Regions from separate parts of the Peribacillus sp. RS7 genome, predicted to be linked through region 3. Evidence: a T-box and tRNA genes for the amino acid it is inferred to sense, from the RefSeq annotation. Region 3 holds a T-box; the other regions hold tRNA genes.

Region 1 (10,233 bases), 630 kb from region 3:
AGAGAATCTTCCACGAAATCAATTGACACCCTTACCTAATTTTCCTATCCTTATTAGGATAACCTTTTGTGCAACATTTCAATATTTGTTATAATTTCGAGAGAACCAATAATGATTTTGAGGAGAGAAATAATGCAAACAGAATACGACGGACTTCCCCTTAAACGGACCTGGAAGATTTGGTGGGAGTTAATTCGTCCACATACACTAACCGCAGCTTTTGTCCCGGTCTTACTTGGAACTGTGATTGCACTTTTGGATGATGGAGTGAATTGGTTACTATTCGCTGCCATGATGATTGCAAGTATCCTGATTCAAGCTGCAACCAATTTATTCAATGAATACTATGATTTCAAGCGAGGCTTGGATACGGAGGAATCCGTAGGCATCGGTGGCGGAATCGTCCGTCATGGGATGACCCCCAAACTCATCATGACCTTGGCCCTTGGCATGTATGCCATCGCACTCATAATCGGAATCTATATCTGTGCCGCATCATCTTGGTGGCTTGCTGCAGTAGGACTGGTTTGCATGCTTGTCGGCTATCTTTATACAGGCGGTCCCCTACCCATTTCATATACACCATTCGGGGAACTTTTTTCTGGATTGTTCATGGGCTTTTTGATAATCCTGATCGCCTTTTTCATTCAAACCGGTCATGTTTCCTCAACAGCCATCTTAATTGCCATTCCAAGTGGAATATTGGTCGGGTTGATCAACTTATCCAATAACCTCCGTGACCATGATGGGGATAAGGCACATGGCCGCAAAACCATGCCTGTAGTGATGGGCAGGAAAAACGCCCTGAAATTCATGGCAATCATGTTTGCCTTCTCTTATCTATGGCTGGTTGGGTTAGTCCTTACCGGAAACGTAACAGCGTGGATTCTCCTTGCCTTCCTAAGCATCCCGAAAGCCATGGCCGCAATCAAAGGCTTCGTAGGTAAAACGCAGCCGATCACCATGGTGCCAGCAATGAAAGCCACGGCCCAGACGAACACCTTCTTTGGCTTACTCATGGCCATTGGATTATTCATCAGCTATCTAATATGATCACTAAGGACTGAGCTCATCCGCTCAGTCTTTTTTCTATCTTCCGTTCCATTTTGTTTTCCTATACTACGATTCGGGTAATAGATAATACAACCATCTTACCAATATAAAATGAGATATGGACTTTAGAAGGAGTGAAACGGATATGGCAACCAAACAGCAAATGCAAAAATTCAAAAAAGAACTGCTTCAAGAAAAAGATGAGCTTGGAAACAGGATTCAAAATGATGAACAATCCGTTCTGGATAAAAGCCAGACTGAATCCGTAGGGGAATTATCATCCTATGATAATCATCCTGCTGACCTAGGAACGGAATTATTCGAGATGGAACGGAACCAAGCACTGGATGAGCATGCACAATCTGAAATGGAGAAAATCGAAGAAGCATTGTATGCCATAGAAGAGGGTACGTATGGCCATTGTAAAACCTGCAATATAGAAATACCCATCGATAGGCTTGAAGCGATCCCAAGCACTCTTTACTGTGTCGAGCATGCCCCAGAACGGCCTACTGCACAAGACCGACCAGTGGAAGAGGATATATTGATTCCATCCAAGGGTGATCATTTTGAAAATCGTCATGGAAATGAAATAGTGGATAAAGAGGATAGCTTTGGTGAAGTCGCCAAATTCGGTACATCCGAAACACCATCTGATTACACCGGCGATCATGACAATTATAATGATCTTTATAAAACCGAAGATGAAACGGATGGATTTCCTGAAGACTATGAAGGATTTGCAGCAAATGATATCGAAGGAAAAAATAGGGTGGATATACCGAACAAAAAGCAAAAGGAATATGAAGATACATTAGATGAAGAAAATATCGATTCCCAGCTTGGAGACATTCCTTATAAACAAAAAGATACTTATATCAATGAAAAGAAATGAAAAAAAGAAGCATACATGAATGTATGCTTCCTTTTTTGTTATGACCCGTACGGGATTCGAACCCGTGTTACCGCCGTGAAAGGGCGGTGTCTTAACCGCTTGACCAACGGGCCAAATGGCGGAGAAGGAGGGATTTGAACCCTCGCGCCGCTCGCGCGACCTACACCCTTAGCAGGGGCGCCTCTTCAGCCTCTTGAGTACTTCCCCATGGCTCCGCAGGTAGGACTCGAACCTACGACCGTTCGGTTAACAGCCGAATGCTCTACCACTGAGCTACTGCGGAACAATATGAATATGGTGGGCCTAAATGGACTCGAACCATCGACCTCACGCTTATCAGGCGTGCGCTCTAACCAGCTGAGCTATAGGCCCATATTTGGAGCGGGTGAAGGGAATCGAACCCTCATCATCAGCTTGGAAGGCTGAGGTTTTACCACTAAACTACACCCGCGAAATGGGGCGACTGATGGGAATCGAACCCACGAATGCCTGAACCACAATCAGGTGCGTTAACCACTTCGCCACAACCGCCGTAATATGAAAGATATGGTGGCTCAGGACGGAATCGAACCGCCGACACAAGGATTTTCAGTCCTTTGCTCTACCGACTGAGCTACTGAGCCACATTTGTACTAAATTTAAAAAATGGCGGTCCCGACGGGAATCGAACCCGCGATCTCCTGCGTGACAGGCAGGCATGTTAACCGCTACACCACGGGACCTAATAATTGCGGGGACAGGATTTGAACCTGCGACCTTCGGGTTATGAGCCCGACGAGCTACCGGACTGCTCCACCCCGCGACGGTAATAATGAAACGATTTGCATCAAGTTTTCGTGTATATTGTTTTTTCGCTTCCTCTATGTAAGGTTGTTTCAAAACAACTTGCTGCTTTTTAAAAAAATGGAGGAGGTAGAGGGATTCGAACCCCCGCGGGATTTGACTCCCCTGTCGGTTTTCAAGACCGATCCCTTCAGCCGAACTTGGGTATACCTCCACGGCTTTAAAAAATGCATATGGTGGACCTTGTAGGACTCGAACCTACGACCGGACGGTTATGAGCCGTCTGCTCTAACCAGCTGAGCTAAAGGTCCTTATATTTATTGGTAGCGGCGGAGGGGATCGAACCCCCGACCTCACGGGTATGAACCGTACGCTCTAGCCAGCTGAGCTACACCGCCAATATAATATAAGTATCTGATTGAAAAATGGTGGAGCCTAGCGGGATCGAACCGCTGACCTCCTGCGTGCAAGGCAGGCGCTCTCCCAGCTGAGCTAAGGCCCCATTCATTAAAAATCACGTGGTCGGGAAGACAGGATTCGAACCTGCGACCCCTTGGTCCCAAACCAAGTGCTCTACCAAGCTGAGCTACTTCCCGCAATAAAACATGGTGCGCCCGGCGGGAGTCGAACCTACAACCTTCTGATTCGTAGTCAGATGCTCTATCCAATTGAGCTACGGGCGCATATTAAGATGGTGCCGAGGACCGGAATCGAACCGGTACGGTAGTCACCTACCGCAGGATTTTAAGTCCTGTGCGTCTGCCAGTTCCGCCACCCCGGCACATACGAAAAGTGGAGCGGAAGACGGGATTCGAACCCGCGACCCCAACCTTGGCAAGGTTGTATTCTACCACTGAACTACTTCCGCATGAAAGATGCGGGTGAAGGGACTTGAACCCCCACGCCTTGCGGCGCCAGATCCTAAGTCTGGTGCGTCTGCCAATTCCGCCACACCCGCATATAAAATGGTGAGCCATGAAGGATTCGAACCTTCGACCCTCTGATTAAAAGTCAGATGCTCTACCAACTGAGCTAATGGCTCGTGCTTGTACTATTTCAAAAAATGGTGCCGGCAAGAGGACTTGAACCCCCAACCTACTGATTACAAGTCAGTTGCTCTACCAGTTGAGCTACACCGGCAGGTGTAAAATGGTGGAGGATGACGGGATCGAACCGCCGACCCTCTGCTTGTAAGGCAGATGCTCTCCCAGCTGAGCTAATCCTCCATATAAAACCTGCTTGGCGACGTCCTACTCTCACAGGGGGAAACCCCCAACTACCATCGGCGCTGAAGAGCTTAACTGCCGTGTTCGGAATGGGAACGGGTGTGACCTCTTCGCTATCGTCACCAAACAATGTTAACATTTTTTCAAGACATATATTATTATAACGTCTTTTCGAAAAAATGCAAGAAGAAATTTTCATTCCTTCAAAACTAGATAATAAGAAGGTATTTCATTTTTTTAAAGCGTTGGTTAAGTCCTCGATCTATTAGTATCAGTCAGCTCCACATGTCGCCACGCTTCCACCTCTGACCTATCAACCTGATCATCTTTCAGGGATCTTACTAGCTTGCGCCATGGGAAATCTCATCTTGAGGGGGGCTTCATGCTTAGATGCTTTCAGCACTTATCCCGTCCGCACGTAGCTACCCAGCTATGCCTTTGGCAAGACAACTGGTACACCAGCGGTGCGTCCATCCCGGTCCTCTCGTACTAAGGACAGCTCCTCTCAAATTTCCTGCGCCCGCGACGGATAGGGACCGAACTGTCTCACGACGTTCTGAACCCAGCTCGCGTACCGCTTTAATGGGCGAACAGCCCAACCCTTGGGACCGACTACAGCCCCAGGATGCGATGAGCCGACATCGAGGTGCCAAACCTCCCCGTCGATGTGGACTCTTGGGGGAGATAAGCCTGTTATCCCCGGGGTAGCTTTTATCCGTTGAGCGATGGCCCTTCCATGCGGAACCACCGGATCACTAAGCCCGACTTTCGTCCCTGCTCGACTTGTAGGTCTCGCAGTCAAGCTCCCTTGTGCCTTTACACTCTACGAATGATTTCCAACCATTCTGAGGGAACCTTTGGGCGCCTCCGTTACTCTTTAGGAGGCGACCGCCCCAGTCAAACTGCCCACCTGACACTGTCTCCCACCCCGATAAGGGGCGCGGGTTAGAATTTCAATACAGCCAGGGTAGTATCCCACCAACGCCTCCACCGAAGCTAGCGCTCCGGCTTCTCAGGCTCCTACCTATCCTGTACAAGCTGTACCAAAATTCAATATCAGGCTGCAGTAAAGCTCCACGGGGTCTTTCCGTCCTGTCGCGGGTAACCTGCATCTTCACAGGTACTATAATTTCACCGAGTCTCTCGTTGAGACAGTGCCCAGATCGTTACACCTTTCGTGCGGGTCGGAACTTACCCGACAAGGAATTTCGCTACCTTAGGACCGTTATAGTTACGGCCGCCGTTTACTGGGGCTTCGGTTCAAAGCTTCGCTTGCGCTAACCTCTCCCCTTAACCTTCCAGCACCGGGCAGGTGTCAGCCCCTATACTTCGCCTTGCGGCTTCGCAGAGACCTGTGTTTTTGCTAAACAGTCGCCTGGGCCTATTCACTGCGGCTTTTCCGGGCTATTCACCCTAAAAAGCACCCCTTCTCCCGAAGTTACGGGGTCATTTTGCCGAGTTCCTTAACGAGAGTTCTCTCGCACACCTTAGGATTCTCTCCTCGCCTACCTGTGTCGGTTTGCGGTACGGGCACCTTACATCTCACTAGAGGCTTTTCTTGGCAGCGTGGAATCAGGAACTTCGGTACTATATTTCCCTCGCCATCACAGCTCCGCCTTAATGGAAACGGGATTTGCCTCGTTTCCGGCCTAACTGCTTGGACGCGCATATCCAACAGCGCGCTTACCCTATCCTTCTGCGTCCCCCCATCGTTCAAACGATGTATAGGTGGTACAGGAATATCAACCTGTTGTCCATCGCCTACGCCTTTCGGCCTCGGCTTAGGTCCCGACTAACCCTGAGCGGACGAGCCTTCCTCAGGAAACCTTAGGCATTCGGTGGAAGGGATTCTCACCCTTCTTTCGCTACTCATACCGGCATTCTCACTTCTAAGCGCTCCACCAGTCCTTCCGGTCTGACTTCAACGCCCTTAGAACGCTCTCCTACCATCGACACCTAATGGTGTCAATCCACAGCTTCGGTGATACGTTTAGCCCCGGTACATTTTCGGCGCGGAGTCACTCGACCAGTGAGCTATTACGCACTCTTTAAATGGTGGCTGCTTCTGAGCCAACATCCTGGTTGTCTAAGCAACTCCACATCCTTTTCCACTTAACGTATACTTTGGGACCTTAGCTGGTGGTCTGGGCTGTTTCCCTTTCGACTACGGATCTTATCACTCGCAGTCTGACTCCCAAGAATAAGTATTTGGCATTCGGAGTTTGACTGAATTCGGTAACCCGTTGGGGGCCCCTAGTCCAATCAGTGCTCTACCTCCAATACTCTCATCTTGAGGCTAGCCCTAAAGCTATTTCGGAGAGAACCAGCTATCTCCAGGTTCGATTGGAATTTCTCCGCTACCCACACCTCATCCCCGCACTTTTCAACGTGCGTGGGTTCGGGCCTCCATTCAGTGTTACCTGAACTTCACCCTGGACATGGGTAGATCACCTGGTTTCGGGTCTACGACCTCATACTCATTCGCCCTATTCAGACTCGCTTTCGCTGCGGCTCCGTCTTATCAACTTAACCTCGCATGAAATCGTAACTCGCCGGTTCATTCTACAAAAGGCACGCCATTACCCATTAACGGGCTTTGACTACTTGTAGGCACACGGTTTCAGGATCTATTTCACTCCCCTTCCGGGGTGCTTTTCACCTTTCCCTCACGGTACTGGTTCACTATCGGTCACTAGGGAGTATTTAGCCTTGGGAGATGGTCCTCCCTGCTTCCGACGGGATTTCTCGTGTCCCGCCGTACTCAGGATCCACTCAGGAGGGAACGAAGTTTCAACTACAGGGTTTTTACCTTCTTTGACGGACCTTTCCAGGTCACTTCATTTACCCCGTTCCTTTGTAACTCCATGTTGAGTGTCCTACAACCCCAAGAGGCAAGCCTCTTGGTTTGGGCTAATTCCGTTTCGCTCGCCGCTACTCAGGAAATCGCATTTGCTTTCTCTTCCTCCGGGTACTTAGATGTTTCAGTTCCCCGGGTCTGCCTTCAGTACCCTATGTATTCAGGTAAAGATACTGTTCCATTACGAACAGTGGGTTTCCCCATTCGGAAATCTCCGGATCAAAGCTTACTTACAGCTCCCCGAAGCATATCGGTGTTAGTCCCGTCCTTCATCGGCTCCTAGTGCCAAGGCATCCACCGTGCGCCCTTTCTAACTTAACCGTTAAAAAGATCTTACAGATGCTTTGAAAAAAATTAATTGCCTTCTATCTATTATCTAGTTTTCAAGGAACAAAGCAGAAAGAATCCATCACATCGTGATGCTTTTCTTTCCTATCTGAATGAATTACTCATTCAAAACTGAACAAAACAAAAGCGCTCTCGTAATTATCCTTAGAAAGGAGGTGATCCAGCCGCACCTTCCGATACGGCTACCTTGTTACGACTTCACCCCAATCATCTGTCCCACCTTAGGCGGCTGGCTCCATAAAGGTTACCTCACCGACTTCGGGTGTTACAAACTCTCGTGGTGTGACGGGCGGTGTGTACAAGGCCCGGGAACGTATTCACCGCGGCATGCTGATCCGCGATTACTAGCGATTCCGGCTTCATGTAGGCGAGTTGCAGCCTACAATCCGAACTGAGAATGGCTTTATGGGATTCGCTTACCTTCGCAGGTTTGCAGCCCTTTGTACCATCCATTGTAGCACGTGTGTAGCCCAGGTCATAAGGGGCATGATGATTTGACGTCATCCCCACCTTCCTCCGGTTTGTCACCGGCAGTCACCTTAGAGTGCCCAACTGAATGCTGGCAACTAAGATCAAGGGTTGCGCTCGTTGCGGGACTTAACCCAACATCTCACGACACGAGCTGACGACAACCATGCACCACCTGTCACTCTGTCCCCCGAAGGGGAAAGCCCTATCTCTAGGGTTGTCAGAGGATGTCAAGACCTGGTAAGGTTCTTCGCGTTGCTTCGAATTAAACCACATGCTCCACCGCTTGTGCGGGCCCCCGTCAATTCCTTTGAGTTTCAGCCTTGCGGCCGTACTCCCCAGGCGGAGTGCTTAATGCGTTAGCTGCAGCACTAAAGGGCGGAAACCCTCTAACACTTAGCACTCATCGTTTACGGCGTGGACTACCAGGGTATCTAATCCTGTTTGCTCCCCACGCTTTCGCGCCTCAGTGTCAGTTACAGACCAGAAAGTCGCCTTCGCCACTGGTGTTCCTCCAAATCTCTACGCATTTCACCGCTACACTTGGAATTCCACTTTCCTCTTCTGCACTCAAGTTCCCCAGTTTCCAATGACCCTCCACGGTTGAGCCGTGGGCTTTCACATCAGACTTAAAGAACCACCTGCGCGCGCTTTACGCCCAATAATTCCGGACAACGCTTGCCACCTACGTATTACCGCGGCTGCTGGCACGTAGTTAGCCGTGGCTTTCTGGTTAGGTACCGTCAAGGTACCAGCAGTTACTCTGGTACTTGTTCTTCCCTAACAACAGAACTTTACGACCCGAAGGCCTTCTTCGTTCACGCGGCGTTGCTCCGTCAGACTTTCGTCCATTGCGGAAGATTCCCTACTGCTGCCTCCCGTAGGAGTCTGGGCCGTGTCTCAGTCCCAGTGTGGCCGATCACCCTCTCAGGTCGGCTACGCATCGTCGCCTTGGTGAGCCATTACCTCACCAACTAGCTAATGCGCCGCGGGCCCATCTATAAGTGACAGCCGAAACCGTCTTTCCATCTTCTCTCATGCGAGAAAAGAACGTATCCGGTATTAGCTCCGGTTTCCCGAAGTTATCCCAGTCTTATAGGCAGGTTGCCCACGTGTTACTCACCCGTCCGCCGCTAATCTCAGGGAGCAAGCTCCCATCGATTCGCTCGACTTGCATGTATTAGGCACGCCGCCAGCGTTCGTCCTGAGCCAGGATCAAACTCTCCGAAGAAATGTTTGACTTGCTCATTTTGCTTTTTTGATAGTGTATGCTCACTTAAAATTTAACGTTGGCGCTTTGTTTTGTTCAGTTTTCAAAGAGCAATTTCTGTCGTTTCTCTCAGAAGCGACCTCTATAATGTAACACATTGTGTCACGTTTCGTCAACAACTTTTTTAAAAATATTTTTCAACAACTTGTTAGCTGTTTAAGTTGCTGTCTTAGCGACAAGAAATAATATACCATGTACCAAAAATGTTTGCAATATGTTTTTTAAAACTTTTTTCAAAAAAACGTTTTTTTCTTTTTCCCTCTATAATATCCTTCATTATCATCCCCCCCTGCTTCCTTGGCCAATAGCATGGTACATGAATAAACGAAGCATATTTCCAAAGAAACACAAATAGACATATAAAGATATCTTTTCCCATGAGGTGAAGCAATGAATCTATCATTAATCGGATTACTCATTTCTTACAGTATGGCCCTTTACTTATTCAGTACTGCTTTTTATGAAGCCATCAGGTTCAGCAGAGAACAAGGAAAGGTGAATGGTACGACGTTTTTATTCAGCTTTACTTTCGCTATGATTTTCACACGAATCACCTATTTGTTTCATCCCTATTAAATAAAAGCAGTAAGTCAGGAGACTTACTGCTTTTATACGGAGACTTGCGTTTCTTCCTGTACCCTACTTTTCTTTTCATCCTTCAGGAACATCATCAAACCGCCCAATATGATGGTACCTCCCAGGACCTGCGTCCATAGTATCGGTTCATCTAATATGAAATAAGCCAGAACCGTCGCTCCAACCGGTTCAAGTAAGATTCCCATCGAAAGAGTCGAAGTGCTTAACCACTTTAATGACCAATTGAATAAAGAATGTCCTAATAATGTCGGAAAAATCGCAAGCAAAACAAAATAGATCCAATCGGCAGCAGGATATGGTGCCAATGCCTCTCCCTTGAAGATCACATAAAAAAACAAAGTGACTGCACTGATAGCATACACGACAAATGTATATGTTATAGAAGAGATGCGTTTTCGAACATTTTGCCCAAATAATAAATAACCGGTTACAAGCGCACATGCGATTAGCGAAAGAATATCTCCCCAAAGCGCCATGCCGCTGATTCTCAAATCTCCCCAGCTAATGACAAGGCTGCCTGCTATCGCAATGATGCCGCTCAATATTGCCTTCATTGAAAACCTTTCTTTAAAAAACAAATAGGCTCCGGCAAAAGCAAATAAAGGCTGGAGGGTGACAAGTACAGTTGAACTCGCAACAGACGTGTAATTAAGCGATTCAAACCATAAAATAAAATGAAAAGCCAAGAACACTCCTGCAGCAATCGAATACAACCAATCCTTTTTACCAATGAATT
Region 2 (10,233 bases), 830 kb from region 3:
GGTTCCTTTCCTATATAGGAAAAGACATATTCCTCCCCTTTTTCCATTAATACCAGAGCAAGTGTCAAAACTTTCGATATGCTTTGCAGGGTCATTTTACCACTTAAATCCCCCGCACAATATCCTTTTCCGTCAGGATAGTAAATAGCAACAGATAAATCCCCAGGGTTAGCCTTTTCAAGAGCCGGTATATAGTCTGCCACTGTTCCCTTATTTGTATATTTTTTTGCCTCATCAACCAGTTGCTGTAATTCTTCATTGGACCTGCATTGACATCCCATATTGTTCACAATTTGCCGCCCCTTAGAAAATTTGTCATGTGAAGTGTTCTTAGCTAGTGGTTTTATTATTTATTACCATATTTCACCGATATTATTTAAAAAACTACCAAGCGGCTACTTACCTAGTCTTAGATTTCTCAAATAACAATTCTCTAAAGAAATTTTCAAATGCTTTCTTCATCTATCATTTTCGTTTACTGATTTTAATTCATCCTTTGTAAGGTCACACGTCTTACCATACTTCCCTAATATAAAGGCACACGGTTCTGAATTACTTTTGTGGTGTTAAGACAAAGAAAAAAGAAAATATATACGGCAACGGTCAAGCCGTAAGACTGGTAAGCTAACTCCTTTTAAAGAATCGGGATAAACTTCACTTTTCTTAAAAGAAGATTTAATTGACTAAAAAGAAGGAAATAAAAGCCCTCAGACGGAAATATAGACTATACGGATATTAGCGCATAAGCTTTCATATGTATTTTACAATTGATGGAAAGTAGGAAAAGCCATGGAAAAAGCGAAGAGTTTACAAGAAATCTATAACGCCAACCGGCCAGAAAATAATGAACTTTTCCAATCGATACAACAGCATCTACAATTGAAACATCCAGACAAACGAATGACAGCTACGAGAACCTTGCAGATAATTGTGGCTGATAGTGTTTCATCTGGAGAGCTGCGTAATGTGGAAGCCCGCCTTCTTCACAGTTACTAAGGACCTGTTGTATCATAATCTCTTGAAATTACCGAACACAGAAAGGATCTCATCAATGAAAGAATTTATAAAGAAATCTAAAACATTCGGCTTAATCGTGTCACTTGTGGCACTGGCTTTTTTCTCGATTTTTAAAAAAAGACAGCTCAAAATCGAGTTGTCTTTTTAGTATTTATGCTCCTCTAAATATTTTATTTATTGGTATTCTTCTTTACTCATGCCTTGCCAAACTTTTGGCCCATGGTCGACCATTCCTATTTGTTAAATAAAGTAAATGGAAGGAAGTGAATAATATGTATCTCTTCTATCCAACTTGTTATGATCGAGCCTGAGACCCTTGCCTTCAGGGTCTTTTTGTATGTAGCCGAGCAATCGAGCTTGAATCAACATGTCTCATGTAATTTGATTCGCTTCGTAAACTACAGCAACATATATTTGCTTACTTCGTACTTTTCGGTGAAATGTTTTTTACCTTTGGTAATGTCGCCTATTTTCTATTTACCCAATTTGAGTACAAATGTACTTTCATCTAGTGAGTAAAATTGCTCAAAAGATAAAGATTGACAACATTTTAATCGTGACTCATACTTATAGTGACTTAAATGACAGAATATTGAGAATAACGGAGGGATAATTATGAATAAGATTTTCGTTCCTAACGCAATCGCTACTTTAACAAGACTTTTCTACAGTTCAACTACACTGAATGAGTATTTAGCGATGAGGACCGCTCAATTCTACATTGAAGACCTGAAGTTACTACAAGACGTGGAAGCTGTTGCTCTGGCAATTGAAAAACAAAATGCTTTCGCATTAATGTCTAAATTTAAATTATTTGATTATAAGGCTGCTGAAGAAATTGAAATTGCACTTTCCTCTGCTGGCTATACGGAAGCAGAGCTATCTGCTATGAATATTGAAATCTGAAATCATTGTTTTCGGAACGAATGGTAGAGTTAGTGCTCTTTGACCCATTCGTTTTTTTTTTCGTAAGAGCAACGGTTCTTTAAACTATATCTTTTATGACTATAACAACAGTCAATTCGTTATGTTCTGATTTTGGTAAATTTATACTTTTATGCTTAATGTTTATATATACTATACCATCAGAACAATTAAGAATGGGGGTTAATTCTCTTCATAATAAACCCTATAGGATTGCAATTTATACACAATGCTTTTAGGGGGGGTTAAAAGATGGAATGGTTTACTTTTTTTGTTTTTCCAGCATTCACTTTAGGTGGAATAGCTTTAGGTCTCGCCCTTCACTCAATCAAAAAAATAAAGAACATGGAAAGGAGAGTTGAGGAATTAGAAAATAAAAATAAATAAATCTATGACTTTGGACGTAAATTCCTTAGTTTGCAATCTTCAAAAAATAATTTAAGTGCATCTTCATCTGTGGTAGCATACATAGTTTTGTTAACGATTTTTATTTCATCTTCTGTAAGCAATATTCTCCGTTTACTCACCGCACATGACCTCCGCACATTATTAGTGTCAAATCTGTAGTGTGAGAAAAATGAAAAAAGGCCTTACACAATTAAGTGTAAGGCCTTGATACAACAGCACTCTTGGCTGTTTCATGATACCGGTGGCCGGGGTCGAACCGGCACTCCAGAGGAACACGATTTTGAGTCGTGCGCGTCTGCCAATTCCGCCACACCGGCATGTATGTTGGAGGCGGCAACCGGAATCGAACCGGTGGTAAAGGTTTTGCAGACCTCTGCCTTACCGCTTGGCTATGCCGCCAACGTTTTTGGAGCGAAAGACGGGATTCGAACCCGCGACCCCAACCTTGGCAAGGTTGTATTCTACCACTGAACTACTTTCGCATATGGCTGGGCTAGAAGGGATCGAACCTTCGCATGACGGAATCAAAATCCGTTGCCTTACCGCTTGGCTATAGCCCATTAACGTTGTATTCATTATACCATGATTTAATAAAAAATGGGGCGACTGATGGGAATCGAACCCACGAATGCCTGAACCACAATCAGGTGCGTTAACCACTTCGCCACAACCGCCATTATAGGATTTAAATTGGCAGGGGTAGTAGGACTCGAACCCACACTGGAGGTTTTGGAGACCTCTGTTCTACCTTTAAACTATACCCCTGTTAGAAAGATGGTGGAGGGGGGCAGATTCGAACTGCCGAACCCGAAGGAGCGGATTTACAGTCCGCCGCGTTTAGCCACTTCGCTACCCCTCCGCATATGGATGAAACATGGTGCCGGCAAGAGGACTTGAACCCCCAACCTACTGATTACAAGTCAGTTGCTCTACCAGTTGAGCTACACCGGCACTACTATGGTGGCTCAGGACGGAATCGAACCGCCGACACAAGGATTTTCAGTCCTTTGCTCTACCGACTGAGCTACTGAGCCAAACAATAAAAATGGCGGTCCCGACGGGAATCGAACCCGCGATCTCCTGCGTGACAGGCAGGCATGTTAACCGCTACACCACGGGACCATAGATTGCGGGGACAGGATTTGAACCTGCGACCTTCGGGTTATGAGCCCGACGAGCTACCGGACTGCTCCACCCCGCGACGTTAATAATGTTGCTATTATGCATCAGATTTTCGTGTTGAACGTTTCAATGCAGAAACAATCTGATCTTATTGAAAATGGTGGAGGATGACGGGATCGAACCGCCGACCCTCTGCTTGTAAGGCAGATGCTCTCCCAGCTGAGCTAATCCTCCAATATGTTATCGAAATGGTGACCCGTACGGGATTCGAACCCGTGTTACCGCCGTGAAAGGGCGGTGTCTTAACCGCTTGACCAACGGGCCAGGTATAAAATGGCGGAGAGCAAGGGATTTGAACCCTTGAGACAGGGTTACCCGTCTACACGATTTCCAATCGTGCTCCTTCGGCCACTCGGACAGCTCTCCAATAATGGCTCCGCAGGTAGGACTCGAACCTACGACCGTTCGGTTAACAGCCGAATGCTCTACCACTGAGCTACTGCGGAACAATATAAGCTTGGCGACGTCCTACTCTCACAGGGGGAAACCCCCAACTACCATCGGCGCTGAAGAGCTTAACTGCCGTGTTCGGAATGGGAACGGGTGTGACCTCTTCGCTATCGTCACCAAACATTGTTAACATTTTTTCAAGACATATATTATTATAACGTCTTTTCGAAAAAATGCAAGAAGAAATTTTCATTCCTTCAAAACTAGATAATAAGAAGGTATTTCATTTTTTAAAAAGCGTTGGTTAAGTCCTCGATCTATTAGTATCAGTCAGCTCCACATGTCGCCACGCTTCCACCTCTGACCTATCAACCTGATCATCTTTCAGGGATCTTACTAGCTTGCGCCATGGGAAATCTCATCTTGAGGGGGGCTTCATGCTTAGATGCTTTCAGCACTTATCCCGTCCGCACGTAGCTACCCAGCTATGCCTTTGGCAAGACAACTGGTACACCAGCGGTGCGTCCATCCCGGTCCTCTCGTACTAAGGACAGCTCCTCTCAAATTTCCTGCGCCCGCGACGGATAGGGACCGAACTGTCTCACGACGTTCTGAACCCAGCTCGCGTACCGCTTTAATGGGCGAACAGCCCAACCCTTGGGACCGACTACAGCCCCAGGATGCGATGAGCCGACATCGAGGTGCCAAACCTCCCCGTCGATGTGGACTCTTGGGGGAGATAAGCCTGTTATCCCCGGGGTAGCTTTTATCCGTTGAGCGATGGCCCTTCCATGCGGAACCACCGGATCACTAAGCCCGACTTTCGTCCCTGCTCGACTTGTAGGTCTCGCAGTCAAGCTCCCTTGTGCCTTTACACTCTACGAATGATTTCCAACCATTCTGAGGGAACCTTTGGGCGCCTCCGTTACTCTTTAGGAGGCGACCGCCCCAGTCAAACTGCCCACCTGACACTGTCTCCCACCCCGATAAGGGGCGCGGGTTAGAATTTCAATACAGCCAGGGTAGTATCCCACCAACGCCTCCACCGAAGCTAGCGCTCCGGCTTCTCAGGCTCCTACCTATCCTGTACAAGCTGTACCAAAATTCAATATCAGGCTGCAGTAAAGCTCCACGGGGTCTTTCCGTCCTGTCGCGGGTAACCTGCATCTTCACAGGTACTATAATTTCACCGAGTCTCTCGTTGAGACAGTGCCCAGATCGTTACACCTTTCGTGCGGGTCGGAACTTACCCGACAAGGAATTTCGCTACCTTAGGACCGTTATAGTTACGGCCGCCGTTTACTGGGGCTTCGGTTCAAAGCTTCGCTTGCGCTAACCTCTCCCCTTAACCTTCCAGCACCGGGCAGGTGTCAGCCCCTATACTTCGCCTTGCGGCTTCGCAGAGACCTGTGTTTTTGCTAAACAGTCGCCTGGGCCTATTCACTGCGGCTTTTCCGGGCTATTCACCCTAAAAAGCACCCCTTCTCCCGAAGTTACGGGGTCATTTTGCCGAGTTCCTTAACGAGAGTTCTCTCGCACACCTTAGGATTCTCTCCTCGCCTACCTGTGTCGGTTTGCGGTACGGGCACCTTACATCTCACTAGAGGCTTTTCTTGGCAGCGTGGAATCAGGAACTTCGGTACTATATTTCCCTCGCCATCACAGCTCCGCCTTAATGGAAACGGGATTTGCCTCGTTTCCGGCCTAACTGCTTGGACGCGCATATCCAACAGCGCGCTTACCCTATCCTTCTGCGTCCCCCCATCGTTCAAACGATGTATAGGTGGTACAGGAATATCAACCTGTTGTCCATCGCCTACGCCTTTCGGCCTCGGCTTAGGTCCCGACTAACCCTGAGCGGACGAGCCTTCCTCAGGAAACCTTAGGCATTCGGTGGAAGGGATTCTCACCCTTCTTTCGCTACTCATACCGGCATTCTCACTTCTAAGCGCTCCACCAGTCCTTCCGGTCTGACTTCAACGCCCTTAGAACGCTCTCCTACCATCGACACCTAATGGTGTCAATCCACAGCTTCGGTGATACGTTTAGCCCCGGTACATTTTCGGCGCGGAGTCACTCGACCAGTGAGCTATTACGCACTCTTTAAATGGTGGCTGCTTCTGAGCCAACATCCTGGTTGTCTAAGCAACTCCACATCCTTTTCCACTTAACGTATACTTTGGGACCTTAGCTGGTGGTCTGGGCTGTTTCCCTTTCGACTACGGATCTTATCACTCGCAGTCTGACTCCCAAGAATAAGTATTTGGCATTCGGAGTTTGACTGAATTCGGTAACCCGTTGGGGGCCCCTAGTCCAATCAGTGCTCTACCTCCAATACTCTCATCTTGAGGCTAGCCCTAAAGCTATTTCGGAGAGAACCAGCTATCTCCAGGTTCGATTGGAATTTCTCCGCTACCCACACCTCATCCCCGCACTTTTCAACGTGCGTGGGTTCGGGCCTCCATTCAGTGTTACCTGAACTTCACCCTGGACATGGGTAGATCACCTGGTTTCGGGTCTACGACCTCATACTCATTCGCCCTATTCAGACTCGCTTTCGCTGCGGCTCCGTCTTATCAACTTAACCTCGCATGAAATCGTAACTCGCCGGTTCATTCTACAAAAGGCACGCCATTACCCATTAACGGGCTTTGACTACTTGTAGGCACACGGTTTCAGGATCTATTTCACTCCCCTTCCGGGGTGCTTTTCACCTTTCCCTCACGGTACTGGTTCACTATCGGTCACTAGGGAGTATTTAGCCTTGGGAGATGGTCCTCCCTGCTTCCGACGGGATTTCTCGTGTCCCGCCGTACTCAGGATCCACTCAGGAGGGAACGAAGTTTCAACTACAGGGTTTTTACCTTCTTTGACGGACCTTTCCAGGTCACTTCATTTACCCCGTTCCTTTGTAACTCCATGTTGAGTGTCCTACAACCCCAAGAGGCAAGCCTCTTGGTTTGGGCTAATTCCGTTTCGCTCGCCGCTACTCAGGAAATCGCATTTGCTTTCTCTTCCTCCGGGTACTTAGATGTTTCAGTTCCCCGGGTCTGCCTTCAGTACCCTATGTATTCAGGTAAAGATACTGTTCCATTACGAACAGTGGGTTTCCCCATTCGGAAATCTCCGGATCAAAGCTTACTTACAGCTCCCCGAAGCATATCGGTGTTAGTCCCGTCCTTCATCGGCTCCTAGTGCCAAGGCATCCACCGTGCGCCCTTTCTAACTTAACCGTTAAAAAGATCTTACAGATGCTTTGAAAAAAATTAATTGCCTTCTATCTATTATCTAGTTTTCAAGGAACAAAGCAGAAAGAATCCATCACATCGTGATGTTTTTCTTCCCTATCTGAATGAATTACTCATTCAAAACTGAACAAAACAAAAGCGCTCTCGTAATTATCCTTAGAAAGGAGGTGATCCAGCCGCACCTTCCGATACGGCTACCTTGTTACGACTTCACCCCAATCATCTGTCCCACCTTAGGCGGCTGGCTCCATAAAGGTTACCTCACCGACTTCGGGTGTTACAAACTCTCGTGGTGTGACGGGCGGTGTGTACAAGGCCCGGGAACGTATTCACCGCGGCATGCTGATCCGCGATTACTAGCGATTCCGGCTTCATGTAGGCGAGTTGCAGCCTACAATCCGAACTGAGAATGGCTTTATGGGATTCGCTTACCTTCGCAGGTTTGCAGCCCTTTGTACCATCCATTGTAGCACGTGTGTAGCCCAGGTCATAAGGGGCATGATGATTTGACGTCATCCCCACCTTCCTCCGGTTTGTCACCGGCAGTCACCTTAGAGTGCCCAACTGAATGCTGGCAACTAAGATCAAGGGTTGCGCTCGTTGCGGGACTTAACCCAACATCTCACGACACGAGCTGACGACAACCATGCACCACCTGTCACTCTGTCCCCCGAAGGGGAAAGCCCTATCTCTAGGGTTGTCAGAGGATGTCAAGACCTGGTAAGGTTCTTCGCGTTGCTTCGAATTAAACCACATGCTCCACCGCTTGTGCGGGCCCCCGTCAATTCCTTTGAGTTTCAGCCTTGCGGCCGTACTCCCCAGGCGGAGTGCTTAATGCGTTAGCTGCAGCACTAAAGGGCGGAAACCCTCTAACACTTAGCACTCATCGTTTACGGCGTGGACTACCAGGGTATCTAATCCTGTTTGCTCCCCACGCTTTCGCGCCTCAGTGTCAGTTACAGACCAGAAAGTCGCCTTCGCCACTGGTGTTCCTCCAAATCTCTACGCATTTCACCGCTACACTTGGAATTCCACTTTCCTCTTCTGCACTCAAGTTCCCCAGTTTCCAATGACCCTCCACGGTTGAGCCGTGGGCTTTCACATCAGACTTAAAGAACCACCTGCGCGCGCTTTACGCCCAATAATTCCGGACAACGCTTGCCACCTACGTATTACCGCGGCTGCTGGCACGTAGTTAGCCGTGGCTTTCTGGTTAGGTACCGTCAAGGTACCAGCAGTTACTCTGGTACTTGTTCTTCCCTAACAACAGAACTTTACGACCCGAAGGCCTTCTTCGTTCACGCGGCGTTGCTCCGTCAGACTTTCGTCCATTGCGGAAGATTCCCTACTGCTGCCTCCCGTAGGAGTCTGGGCCGTGTCTCAGTCCCAGTGTGGCCGATCACCCTCTCAGGTCGGCTACGCATCGTCGCCTTGGTGAGCCATTACCTCACCAACTAGCTAATGCGCCGCGGGCCCATCTATAAGTGACAGCCGAAACCGTCTTTCCATCTTCTCTCATGCGAGAAAAGAACGTATCCGGTATTAGCTCCGGTTTCCCGAAGTTATCCCAGTCTTATAGGCAGGTTGCCCACGTGTTACTCACCCGTCCGCCGCTAATCTCAGGGAGCAAGCTCCCATCGATTCGCTCGACTTGCATGTATTAGGCACGCCGCCAGCGTTCGTCCTGAGCCAGGATCAAACTCTCCGAAGAAATGTTTGACTTGCTCATTTTGCTTTTTTGATAGTGTGTGCTCACTTAAAATTTAACGTTGGCGCTTTGTTTTGTTCAGTTTTCAAAGAGCAATTTCGTTGTCGTTTACTTCGTAAGCGACTTTTACATCTTATCATGTTATCAACTCTGTTGTCAACATGTTTTTTTATTTTATTTTTTTTGATGAAGCTGCGAAAGCTGATGTCCCGCAGCGACATGTATTAATATAACACCTATATTATTATTGGTCAACAATAAAAACACATTTTTTTAAAAGTTTTTTGACACTCGATAAAACCGATGATAAACCTCGTGTCCTTTTGTCTCCGCTTTGATGACATCGATTACCTTCTTCTCTATCAAATATTCCAACAGAACGCCTAGGTCGACTGAATAAAACTTAACTTCCGGATGCTCCATAAGCTCCGCAATCGTCCACGGATCTTCTTTCGTCCCCATTATTTCTACCAAATGCTGTGAACCTGCATTCGTCCTCGAATAAATAAGAAATTCACTCGCAAGGAATAGAAGCTCCAATCTTTTTTCAAGAGTTTCCTCACTGCTGATCAATTCTTTATACAACTTGTAGATCTCAGGTTCCATTTGCTTCACTTGGTTCCAGACCGTAACCTCCGGATAAAAGCCTTGTTCTATTATTTCCAAACGTGCCAAGTGATGTAGGGAATGAACGATATGGTTGTATGCCTCAAGATAATGACCTTTTTCAAAAAAGCTTTTCCCATCCATGTACCTGCGAATTAACTTCGCGAACTCCATCCCCATCTTTAACTTCCTTCCATAGAAGGGGAACTCGCGGATTTCGGTTTTCAAACGGTCCAAATATTCATTCCGGTCAAAAAGGACCTTCCCATTATAAATCCAGTCAACCACTTTGCGGTTCGTCCCTAATAGGAGCCATTCTTTTAACTGGTCTTCCTTTACGATATGTAAGGCTGCCTTTTTATCCTGATAAGTGTAGTGTTTTAAAAACACGGCCTCTTGGGCTTCGTCTGCAATCACAAATAGGATGTAGTCAAATGTATCGGTAATCGGGCTATTATCTTCTCTTTTTTCTATTAACAAGATTCCAAGTGTAGATTTTAAGCTTGCTCGCTCTTGATAAATCGGGCGAAGGATATCTTCCATCATAAATTCCTCCAAAACCTTTTTTTTTTAAGTTTCGACAAAACTCTTCATTTTCCTGCTTATTTCCCTTACCCCAAACCATTTCAATTCAAAAGTAATAAGTATCCTTTATTTCTTTTTTGTTCCATCCATTGTTTATGTTATAGTTAAAGTTATATTTTAGGAGGGACAATCCATGGCTAAACATTCTAGCAAAATCAATAAAAT
Region 3 (10,233 bases):
AGCAGTCTACAAAGTTTTTTTAAAATAATTTTCAAACTTAGATAAAAAGGAGAATCAGCCTCTTATATTAAGAAGCTGATTCCTTTAACTTACGGTTTAATGACTTCCGCACCGCGCATATATGAACGTAACACTTCAGGAATGATGACACTGCCATCTTCCTGCTGATAATTTTCCAAAAGCGCGGCGACTGTGCGGCCGATTGCCAAACCTGATCCATTTAGAGTATGGACATGTTCCGGTTTACCTTTTGCATCACGTCGGAAGCGGATATTGGCACGTCTAGCCTGGAATGCTTCAAAGTTACTGCAAGAAGAAATTTCGCGATAAGTTCCATAACTCGGGATCCAAACCTCGATATCATACTTTTTAGCAGCAGTGAAACCAAGATCTCCCGTACACATGCTTAGTACTCGATATGGAAGACCTAGCAATTGAAGGACCTTTTCGGCATGACCTGTAAGATTTTCCAATTCCGTATAAGAATCTTCCGGCTTCACGAACTTCACTAACTCAACTTTATTGAACTGGTGCTGACGAATTAAGCCGCGGGTATCACGACCAGCAGATCCTGCCTCTGAACGGAATGAAGCACTGTATGCCGCATAGCTTATTGGCAGATCGTCCATGCCCATGATTTCATCACGATGGAAATTTGTCACCGGGACTTCAGCTGTAGGAATCAAGAAGTAATCTTCACTTTCAATACGGAAGGCATCTTCCTCGAATTTTGGCAATTGACCTGTGCCAGTCATGCTTGCACGGTTCACCATATATGGAGGCAGCATTTCTTCATATCCATGTTCTTCAACATGAAGGTCTAACATAAAGCTAATTAAAGCACGCTCTAATCGAGCACCAAGACCCCTATAAAATACAAATCGACTTCCGGTCACTTTTGCTGCCCGTTCAAAATCCAGGATACCTAGATCTCCAGCAACATCCCAGTGTGGTTTCGGTTCAAACTTGAATTCCGGCAATTCTCCCCATTTACGGATTTCAACATTATCGTCTTCCGTTTCACCCACTGGCACACTTTCATGCGGAATATTAGGAATGGAAAGAAGTAATGTTCCTAACTGGGCTTCCACTTCACGAAGCTCATCATCGAATCCTTTGATTCGATCGCCAACTTCACGCATTTCAGCAATCAACTGATCAGCATCTTTTTTCTCCCGTTTCAATACGGCCACTTGATTTGAAACTTCATTTCTTTTACTTTTCAATTTTTCCGTATCAGCAATCAAAGCCCGACGCTTTACATCCAATTCCTCAAATTTACCTAAATCGGTTAAATCTTCACCTCTAAATTGCAGTACACGTTTCACTTCTTCAAAATTATTTCTTACATATTTCAAATCCAACATACTCAGTTCCTCCTTAATATTTTGATGATCTATCAAAGAACGCAAAAAACTCCCGTCCCCTGAAGAAGGGACGAGAGTTAACCCGCGTTGCCACCCTAGTTGAAGGCATATGAAAAATGCCTACCACTTATCACGATAACGGCTTTTAACCGAAAGCATTTACTGACCCAAAAGGCTTTCCATACTCTGCTCCAGGAGGGATTCACAAAACTCTCACACCGATTTTCACCAGCCATCGGCTCTCTATAGAAAGAAATACTTGTTACTATATCCTGTCATTGCTTTCTTATATATCAGATTGTTTTCCATAATGTACTATAATTTTGTACATTACGCAACCGTTTTATACACGAAACTTAAAACCAGCCTTTAACAGTAGAAGCTACACTGCTCCATACATCACCAAAGAATCCGCCAACCGCTCGCATTGATAACACGAACCAGTTTGCCTTTTCAACAGATTCAGCAGCTACGACGTTAACCTTCACTGGATCACCGTTAATGTACCCGTAATCTTCGCCGTTTTTAGGAGTGACTGTAATGTAACCAAGCTTTTCACCTTTTTTGATTGGTGCAGTCAACTTACCATCATCATTCAATTTGTTTTTATCGATCACTAAGTCTGTTTTATAGTTATCTTTCTCGCCATTTTCAACAAGCAGCTCGATCGCTTTTTCAGATTGAATCTTAACGTTTTTTTCCTTACCTTTTACTACCGAAAGAGTTTCTTTCCCTTTCACCTGGTAATTGGCTGGAAGGATTTTTTCTTTTTTAAAGGTTGCATAAGCATAGTTCATCAGCTTAGTGCTATCTGCAAAACGTTCATTTTTATTAGTGGACTTCATAACCACCGTAATATAGCGCTGACCATCTTGGATAACCGTCCCTGTATGACCATAACCGGCAAAGTCGGTAGATCCAGTTTTCAGTCCATCTACGCCTTTATATTCAAATATCAGGCCAGGCAACATCCAGTTGAAGTTCGGATATTCTTTTCCATCACGGAACTTCAATTTAGAAATACTTGCGATTTTTAACACTTCCGGATAATCGTTTATTAGACGATAAGCAAGAAGAGCAGTATCTTTTGCTGTCATGATATTTTCTTCATCTTCTTTACCGGCAGGATACTGCCCTAATAGATCGGTGTTATTCAAACCGCTGGCATTAACGAATTTATGGTTTTTCAAGCCTAATTGTTTTGCTTTTTCGTTCATTAATTTAACGAAACTCTTTTCACTTCCGGAAACCAACTGTGCTAAAGCAACTGTTGCAGCATTTCCAGAATAGACGGCCATAGCTTGATATAGTTCCTTAACTGTATAATCTTCACCTTCTGTTAACCCAACATTCGACAAATTCGGTGCTTTTGAAAGATCATGTACGTATTTATTTATTTTAACTTTTTGATCCCAACTGATTTTCCCATTTTCAATTGACTCCATTATGATGTACTCAGTCATCATTTTTGACATGGATGCAATCCCTAATACTTTATCGGCATTTTTTTCATAAACGATTTGTCCTGTTTCGCCATCAATGATGATGGCTGCTTCTGCTTTTAAATCTAAATTATCAGATTCAGCAACAGCTTCCCCCGGTTGATAGGCAAATTGCGACATAACAAGAACAAAAACAAAAGTGAAAATGAGGGTCATCTTGCTGATTTTTTTCAATTTCCAATACCTCCAACTTTTAAGCTAATCTCTATAACAAAGAAGAAACTTTATGTAATTCCCTTGACACCTTGTCTAGTTTATCACAGAAAAAATAAAAAAAATAGACAGAGTAATCGTAGACTCTGTCTATTTTAACAATAAATTTTAATGACGATTATATGTTAAATTCATTACATTGAGTAGTTAGGTGCTTCTTTAGTAATTTGGACATCATGAGGATGGCTCTCCCTTAATCCGGCACCAGTCATTTTGACAAATTGAGAGTTTTCTCTTAACTCTTCCAATGTGGCTGTACCGCAATATCCCATACCTGAACGAATGCCGCCGATCAGTTGGAAAATGGTATCTGAAAGAGGTCCTTTGTATGGAAGGCGCCCTTCGATGCCTTCCGGTACGAATTTCTTGTTATCTTCTTGGAAGTAACGATCCTTAGATCCCTTTTCCATTGCAGCAACAGAACCCATACCCCGATAAACTTTAAAACGGCGACCTTGGAAAATTTCCGTTTCACCTGGGCTTTCAGTTACACCCGCAAGCATACTGCCTAGCATTACTGCATGTCCACCTGCAGCGAGGGCTTTAACGATGTCACCAGAGTATTTGATTCCGCCATCAGCGATAATCGTTTTACCATATTTTCTTGCTTCTGTCGCACAATCGAAGACTGCCGTGATTTGAGGAACACCTACACCAGCTACAACCCTTGTCGTACAGATCGATCCTGGACCGATTCCCACTTTCACTACATCAGCTCCGGCTTCAATCAACGCTTTCGTTCCTTCAGCTGTTGCCACATTACCAGCAATGATCGTCAATTCAGGATATGCCTTGCGGATTTCCTTCACCATTTCAAGGACGCCTTCTGAATGACCGTGAGCAGTATCAAGTACAATTGCATCGACTTGAGACTTAACAAGCATTTCTACACGTTTCATTGTATCTTTTGTCACACCGACAGCAGCACCTGCAAGTAATCTTCCTTGCTTATCTTTCGCCGAGTTCGGGAACTCGATGACTTTTTCAATATCCTTGATCGTAATGAGTCCTTTAAGAACACCATTATCGTCTACAAGAGGAAGCTTTTCAATTTTGTATTTTTGAAGAATCTTTTCTGCTTGTTCCAAGTTAGTTCCCACTGGCGCTGTAACTAGATTCTCAACAGTCATGACACTGGAAATCTTCAAGGAAAAATCGGAAATAAATCGCAAATCACGGTTTGTAATGATACCCACAAGTTTTTGATCCTCTATATTGTTGACTACAGGCACACCCGAAATGCGATATTTGCCCATTAGATGCTCTGCATCAAATACTTGATGATCTGGCGTTAAGAAAAACGGATCGGTAATAACACCGCTTTCTGAACGTTTTACTTTATCCACCAGTTCAGCTTGTGCTTCAATAGACATATTTTTATGAATGATACCTAATCCACCTTGACGAGCCATGGCAATTGCCATTTCAGCTTCTGTCACGGTATCCATTCCTGCGCTGATGATAGGAAGGTTGAGCTTTAAATTTTCAGACAAGCTGACTTGAAGGTTAACATCTTTCGGCAAAACCTCTGATTTCGCTGGAATTAATAGGACATCATCAAAGGTTAAACCTTCTTTTGCAAATTTATTTTCCCACATTATTTTCCCCTCCTGCTTAAAAATATTATTTGTAGGTTATCAATAGGACATACTACTGTCAAGAAGGGAAATAAATGTTTGATTATTCTATCAATTCGAAGGAGAGGCTGCAATGCCTGAAAACAATGATAATTTCGATAAATATACACCTTTTTTTTCCGCATCTGCCTCACAACTTTTTTTACAAAAATGTTACACGCATGAAAAAATTGCAGAAGCGGAAATAAAAAGTTACGAAAATTGTTATCCATTTATATACCATCTTGAACATGCTAAAACTTATTATAATCAGGCTGCCATCGCTCCACTTTCCATACAACCAATCCTAACATTTTATGGATTCGCCCAATTGTTGAAGGCCTGTCTGCTCACGATTGATCCCAACTATCCGGAATCAACATCGTTACTTGCCCATGGGGTAACTACGAGAAAAAGGAAAAAACAACAATACGAATTTTTAAAGGACGAAGTGAAAACGCAAAAGAATGGACTTTTCACCTGCATTGCCGAGAAGTTATTCCATATCAAGCATCTGGAGGGCGAAAAATTTTCCATGGGTACGTTATTGAAGGAAATACCAGATATGCAAAATTTTACATTGTCTATTTCCAAGAAAAATTTCGTCGCCCTGTTACCCTCTTCAAACGGCTTTCAATTACCCTCATCAGTATTGGATAGCTATCAAATGTCCAGCAGTCGATTGGAAGAATTTTTAAAATCCAAAACGAATCAAGTTTACAGTATTTCAGAATCTCCTGGGACACTGCATTTAATAACAGATAACGTTCCTATTCATAATGCTACCTCTCCAATACGGTATAATTTGGCAGAAGGACAGTTCATGCTATCACTCAATAAAGATTCGTCGGCTTTTTCATTACCTGAACTTTTAATACATTATTTGATTTCTTATAACCTTAGTATAATAGCCCGTTATGAAACAGAATGGTGGGCAGAGCTGATGAAAACTATGCCTAATGATGATTACCCTTGCATTGTGCAATTCCTTAAAATAAGCCAAGCTAAGGTGCCATTCTTAATATTTGAATGGATTAAGACAGAAAGGTTAAACTTTTCATCCTTTTAACTATCAATGTTGAAATGATCTATCCCGAAACGACGAAAAAAGACCAGCCAGATGGCTGATCTTAGAAATGGCTTGGCGGCGTCCTACTCTCACAGGGGGAAACCCCCAACTACCATCGGCGCTGAAGAGCTTAACTGCCGTGTTCGGAATGGGAACGGGTGTGACCTCTTCGCTATCGTCACCAAACATATCAGGAACGTTGTTCCTTCAAAACTAGATAATAAGAAGGTATTTCATTTTTTAAAAAGCGTTGGTTAAGTCCTCGATCTATTAGTATCAGTCAGCTCCACATGTCGCCACGCTTCCACCTCTGACCTATCAACCTGATCATCTTTCAGGGATCTTACTAGCTTGCGCCATGGGAAATCTCATCTTGAGGGGGGCTTCATGCTTAGATGCTTTCAGCACTTATCCCGTCCGCACGTAGCTACCCAGCTATGCCTTTGGCAAGACAACTGGTACACCAGCGGTGCGTCCATCCCGGTCCTCTCGTACTAAGGACAGCTCCTCTCAAATTTCCTGCGCCCGCGACGGATAGGGACCGAACTGTCTCACGACGTTCTGAACCCAGCTCGCGTACCGCTTTAATGGGCGAACAGCCCAACCCTTGGGACCGACTACAGCCCCAGGATGCGATGAGCCGACATCGAGGTGCCAAACCTCCCCGTCGATGTGGACTCTTGGGGGAGATAAGCCTGTTATCCCCGGGGTAGCTTTTATCCGTTGAGCGATGGCCCTTCCATGCGGAACCACCGGATCACTAAGCCCGACTTTCGTCCCTGCTCGACTTGTAGGTCTCGCAGTCAAGCTCCCTTGTGCCTTTACACTCTACGAATGATTTCCAACCATTCTGAGGGAACCTTTGGGCGCCTCCGTTACTCTTTAGGAGGCGACCGCCCCAGTCAAACTGCCCACCTGACACTGTCTCCCACCCCGATAAGGGGCGCGGGTTAGAATTTCAATACAGCCAGGGTAGTATCCCACCAACGCCTCCACCGAAGCTAGCGCTCCGGCTTCTCAGGCTCCTACCTATCCTGTACAAGCTGTACCAAAATTCAATATCAGGCTGCAGTAAAGCTCCACGGGGTCTTTCCGTCCTGTCGCGGGTAACCTGCATCTTCACAGGTACTATAATTTCACCGAGTCTCTCGTTGAGACAGTGCCCAGATCGTTACACCTTTCGTGCGGGTCGGAACTTACCCGACAAGGAATTTCGCTACCTTAGGACCGTTATAGTTACGGCCGCCGTTTACTGGGGCTTCGGTTCAAAGCTTCGCTTGCGCTAACCTCTCCCCTTAACCTTCCAGCACCGGGCAGGTGTCAGCCCCTATACTTCGCCTTGCGGCTTCGCAGAGACCTGTGTTTTTGCTAAACAGTCGCCTGGGCCTATTCACTGCGGCTTTTCCGGGCTATTCACCCTAAAAAGCACCCCTTCTCCCGAAGTTACGGGGTCATTTTGCCGAGTTCCTTAACGAGAGTTCTCTCGCACACCTTAGGATTCTCTCCTCGCCTACCTGTGTCGGTTTGCGGTACGGGCACCTTACATCTCACTAGAGGCTTTTCTTGGCAGCGTGGAATCAGGAACTTCGGTACTATATTTCCCTCGCCATCACAGCTCCGCCTTAATGGAAACGGGATTTGCCTCGTTTCCGGCCTAACTGCTTGGACGCGCATATCCAACAGCGCGCTTACCCTATCCTTCTGCGTCCCCCCATCGTTCAAACGATGTATAGGTGGTACAGGAATATCAACCTGTTGTCCATCGCCTACGCCTTTCGGCCTCGGCTTAGGTCCCGACTAACCCTGAGCGGACGAGCCTTCCTCAGGAAACCTTAGGCATTCGGTGGAAGGGATTCTCACCCTTCTTTCGCTACTCATACCGGCATTCTCACTTCTAAGCGCTCCACCAGTCCTTCCGGTCTGACTTCAACGCCCTTAGAACGCTCTCCTACCATCGACACCTAATGGTGTCAATCCACAGCTTCGGTGATACGTTTAGCCCCGGTACATTTTCGGCGCGGAGTCACTCGACCAGTGAGCTATTACGCACTCTTTAAATGGTGGCTGCTTCTGAGCCAACATCCTGGTTGTCTAAGCAACTCCACATCCTTTTCCACTTAACGTATACTTTGGGACCTTAGCTGGTGGTCTGGGCTGTTTCCCTTTCGACTACGGATCTTATCACTCGCAGTCTGACTCCCAAGAATAAGTATTTGGCATTCGGAGTTTGACTGAATTCGGTAACCCGTTGGGGGCCCCTAGTCCAATCAGTGCTCTACCTCCAATACTCTCATCTTGAGGCTAGCCCTAAAGCTATTTCGGAGAGAACCAGCTATCTCCAGGTTCGATTGGAATTTCTCCGCTACCCACACCTCATCCCCGCACTTTTCAACGTGCGTGGGTTCGGGCCTCCATTCAGTGTTACCTGAACTTCACCCTGGACATGGGTAGATCACCTGGTTTCGGGTCTACGACCTCATACTCATTCGCCCTATTCAGACTCGCTTTCGCTGCGGCTCCGTCTTATCAACTTAACCTCGCATGAAATCGTAACTCGCCGGTTCATTCTACAAAAGGCACGCCATTACCCATTAACGGGCTTTGACTACTTGTAGGCACACGGTTTCAGGATCTATTTCACTCCCCTTCCGGGGTGCTTTTCACCTTTCCCTCACGGTACTGGTTCACTATCGGTCACTAGGGAGTATTTAGCCTTGGGAGATGGTCCTCCCTGCTTCCGACGGGATTTCTCGTGTCCCGCCGTACTCAGGATCCACTCAGGAGGGAACGAAGTTTCAACTACAGGGTTTTTACCTTCTTTGACGGACCTTTCCAGGTCACTTCATTTACCCCGTTCCTTTGTAACTCCATGTTGAGTGTCCTACAACCCCAAGAGGCAAGCCTCTTGGTTTGGGCTAATTCCGTTTCGCTCGCCGCTACTCAGGAAATCGCATTTGCTTTCTCTTCCTCCGGGTACTTAGATGTTTCAGTTCCCCGGGTCTGCCTTCAGTACCCTATGTATTCAGGTAAAGATACTGTTCCATTACGAACAGTGGGTTTCCCCATTCGGAAATCTCCGGATCAAAGCTTACTTACAGCTCCCCGAAGCATATCGGTGTTAGTCCCGTCCTTCATCGGCTCCTAGTGCCAAGGCATCCACCGTGCGCCCTTTCTAACTTAACCGTTAAAAAGATCTTACAGATGCTTTGAAAAAAATTAATTGCCTTCTATCTATTATCTAGTTTTCAAGGAACAAGTTGTCCCAATCACAACGTGATTGATTCATTGGTGGAGCCTAGCGGGATCGAACCGCTGACCTCCTGCGTGCAAGGCAGGCGCTCTCCCAGCTGAGCTAAGGCCCCGTTTTGGGAAATGGAATGGTGGGCCTAAATGGACTCGAACCATCGACCTCACGCTTATCAGGCGTGCGCTCTAACCAGCTGAGCTATAGGCCCATTCACATAAATAATAAGCTTCTGCTTCCCAAGCTTATCGCGGGATTACTATTAAATTGAATGAATCACTCATTCAAAACTGAACAAAACAAAAGCGCTCTCGTAATTATCCTTAGAAAGGAGGTGATCCAGCCGCACCTTCCGATACGGCTACCTTGTTACGACTTCACCCCAATCATCTGTCCCACCTTAGGCGGCTGGCTCCATAAAGGTTACCTCACCGACTTCGGGTGTTACAAACTCTCGTGGTGTGACGGGCGGTGTGTACAAGGCCCGGGAACGTATTCACCGCGGCATGCTGATCCGCGATTACTAGCGATTCCGGCTTCATGTAGGCGAGTTGCAGCCTACAATCCGAACTGAGAATGGCTTTATGGGATTCGCTTACCTTCGCAGGTTTGCAGCCCTTTGTACCATCCATTGTAGCACGTGTGTAGCCCAGGTCATAAGGGGCATGATGATTTGACGTCATCCCCACCTTCCTCCGGTTTGTCACCGGCAGTCACCTTAGAGTGCCCAACTGAATGCTGGCAACTAAGATCAAGGGTTGCGCTCGTTGCGGGACTTAACCCAACATCTCACGACACGAGCTGACGACAACCATGCACCACCTGTCACTCTGTCCCCCGAAGGGGAAAGCCCTATCTCTAGGGTTGTCAGAGGATGTCAAGACCTGGTAAGGTTCTTCGCGTTGCTTCGAATTAAACCACATGCTCCACCGCTTGTGCGGGCCCCCGTCAATTCCTTTGAGTTTCAGCCTTGCGGCCGTACTCCCCAGGCGGAGTGCTTAATGCGTTAGCTGCAGCACTAAAGGGCGGAAACCCTCTAACACTTAGCACTCATCGTTTACGGCGTGGACTACCAGGGTATCTAATCCTGTTTGCTCCCCACGCTTTCGCGCCTCAGTGTCAGTTACAGACCAGAAAGTCGCCTTCGCCACTGGTGTTCCTCCAAATCTCTACGCATTTCACCGCTACACTTGGAATTCCACTTTCCTCTTCTGCACTCAAG

What was found. A T-box is a leader RNA that pairs with one kind of tRNA and senses whether it is charged. The one in region 3 lies ahead of serS (serine--tRNA ligase), so its partner is inferred to be a tRNA-Ser.
Region 1: it has a tRNA-Ser gene. The T-box ahead of serS (serine--tRNA ligase) is inferred to sense a tRNA for this amino acid. The anticodon was not compared.
Region 2: it has a tRNA-Ser gene. The T-box ahead of serS (serine--tRNA ligase) is inferred to sense a tRNA for this amino acid. The anticodon was not compared.

What each region holds. Positions count from the first base shown of each region.
Region 1 covers NZ_CP168135.1:1,447,997-1,458,229, forward strand. The annotation lists gene ACDZ29_RS07435 (1,4-dihydroxy-2-naphthoate polyprenyltransferase) at 133-1,053, shown strand; gene ACDZ29_RS07440 (TraR/DksA C4-type zinc finger protein) at 1,199-1,948, shown strand; tRNA gene ACDZ29_RS07445 (tRNA-Glu) at 1,990-2,061, opposite strand; tRNA gene ACDZ29_RS07450 (tRNA-Ser) at 2,065-2,155, opposite strand; tRNA gene ACDZ29_RS07455 (tRNA-Asn) at 2,157-2,231, opposite strand; tRNA gene ACDZ29_RS07460 (tRNA-Ile) at 2,244-2,320, opposite strand; tRNA gene ACDZ29_RS07465 (tRNA-Gly) at 2,326-2,399, opposite strand; tRNA gene ACDZ29_RS07470 (tRNA-His) at 2,404-2,479, opposite strand; tRNA gene ACDZ29_RS07475 (tRNA-Phe) at 2,496-2,571, opposite strand; tRNA gene ACDZ29_RS07480 (tRNA-Asp) at 2,595-2,670, opposite strand; tRNA gene ACDZ29_RS07485 (tRNA-Met) at 2,677-2,750, opposite strand; tRNA gene ACDZ29_RS07490 (tRNA-Ser) at 2,853-2,945, opposite strand; tRNA gene ACDZ29_RS07495 (tRNA-Ile) at 2,966-3,042, opposite strand; tRNA gene ACDZ29_RS07500 (tRNA-Met) at 3,053-3,129, opposite strand; tRNA gene ACDZ29_RS07505 (tRNA-Ala) at 3,158-3,233, opposite strand; tRNA gene ACDZ29_RS07510 (tRNA-Pro) at 3,251-3,327, opposite strand; tRNA gene ACDZ29_RS07515 (tRNA-Arg) at 3,338-3,414, opposite strand; tRNA gene ACDZ29_RS07520 (tRNA-Leu) at 3,424-3,512, opposite strand; tRNA gene ACDZ29_RS07525 (tRNA-Gly) at 3,525-3,599, opposite strand; tRNA gene ACDZ29_RS07530 (tRNA-Leu) at 3,608-3,689, opposite strand; tRNA gene ACDZ29_RS07535 (tRNA-Lys) at 3,698-3,773, opposite strand; tRNA gene ACDZ29_RS07540 (tRNA-Thr) at 3,796-3,871, opposite strand; tRNA gene ACDZ29_RS07545 (tRNA-Val) at 3,882-3,957, opposite strand; rRNA gene rrf (5S ribosomal RNA) at 3,969-4,084, opposite strand; rRNA gene ACDZ29_RS07555 (23S ribosomal RNA) at 4,203-7,135, opposite strand; rRNA gene ACDZ29_RS07560 (16S ribosomal RNA) at 7,311-8,861, opposite strand; gene ACDZ29_RS07565 (hypothetical protein) at 9,291-9,476, shown strand; gene ACDZ29_RS07570 (DMT family transporter) at 9,509-10,233, opposite strand, start outside.
Region 2 covers NZ_CP168135.1:2,906,846-2,917,078, reverse strand. The annotation lists gene glsA (glutaminase A) at 1-281, opposite strand, end outside; gene ACDZ29_RS14685 (hypothetical protein) at 790-996, shown strand; gene ACDZ29_RS14680 (hypothetical protein) at 1,633-1,923, shown strand; gene ACDZ29_RS14675 (hypothetical protein) at 2,194-2,328, shown strand; tRNA gene ACDZ29_RS14670 (tRNA-Leu) at 2,586-2,666, opposite strand; tRNA gene ACDZ29_RS14665 (tRNA-Cys) at 2,675-2,748, opposite strand; tRNA gene ACDZ29_RS14660 (tRNA-Gly) at 2,757-2,831, opposite strand; tRNA gene ACDZ29_RS14655 (tRNA-Gln) at 2,835-2,909, opposite strand; tRNA gene ACDZ29_RS14650 (tRNA-His) at 2,948-3,023, opposite strand; tRNA gene ACDZ29_RS14645 (tRNA-Trp) at 3,041-3,114, opposite strand; tRNA gene ACDZ29_RS14640 (tRNA-Tyr) at 3,125-3,208, opposite strand; tRNA gene ACDZ29_RS14635 (tRNA-Thr) at 3,225-3,300, opposite strand; tRNA gene ACDZ29_RS14630 (tRNA-Phe) at 3,308-3,383, opposite strand; tRNA gene ACDZ29_RS14625 (tRNA-Asp) at 3,396-3,471, opposite strand; tRNA gene ACDZ29_RS14620 (tRNA-Met) at 3,477-3,550, opposite strand; tRNA gene ACDZ29_RS14615 (tRNA-Val) at 3,630-3,705, opposite strand; tRNA gene ACDZ29_RS14610 (tRNA-Glu) at 3,721-3,795, opposite strand; tRNA gene ACDZ29_RS14605 (tRNA-Ser) at 3,806-3,897, opposite strand; tRNA gene ACDZ29_RS14600 (tRNA-Asn) at 3,903-3,977, opposite strand; rRNA gene rrf (5S ribosomal RNA) at 3,987-4,102, opposite strand; rRNA gene ACDZ29_RS14590 (23S ribosomal RNA) at 4,222-7,154, opposite strand; rRNA gene ACDZ29_RS14585 (16S ribosomal RNA) at 7,330-8,880, opposite strand; gene ACDZ29_RS14580 (nucleotidyltransferase-like protein) at 9,151-10,026, opposite strand; gene ACDZ29_RS14575 (YgzB family protein) at 10,202-10,233, shown strand, end outside.
Region 3 covers NZ_CP168135.1:2,076,536-2,086,768, reverse strand. The annotation lists gene serS (serine--tRNA ligase) at 90-1,367, opposite strand; T-box leader at 1,431-1,655, opposite strand; gene ACDZ29_RS10610 (D-alanyl-D-alanine carboxypeptidase family protein) at 1,724-3,043, opposite strand; gene guaB (IMP dehydrogenase) at 3,217-4,680, opposite strand; gene ACDZ29_RS10600 (YaaC family protein) at 4,793-5,767, shown strand; rRNA gene rrf (5S ribosomal RNA) at 5,838-5,953, opposite strand; rRNA gene ACDZ29_RS10590 (23S ribosomal RNA) at 6,018-8,950, opposite strand; tRNA gene ACDZ29_RS10585 (tRNA-Ala) at 9,054-9,129, opposite strand; tRNA gene ACDZ29_RS10580 (tRNA-Ile) at 9,146-9,222, opposite strand; rRNA gene ACDZ29_RS10575 (16S ribosomal RNA) at 9,339-10,233, opposite strand, start outside.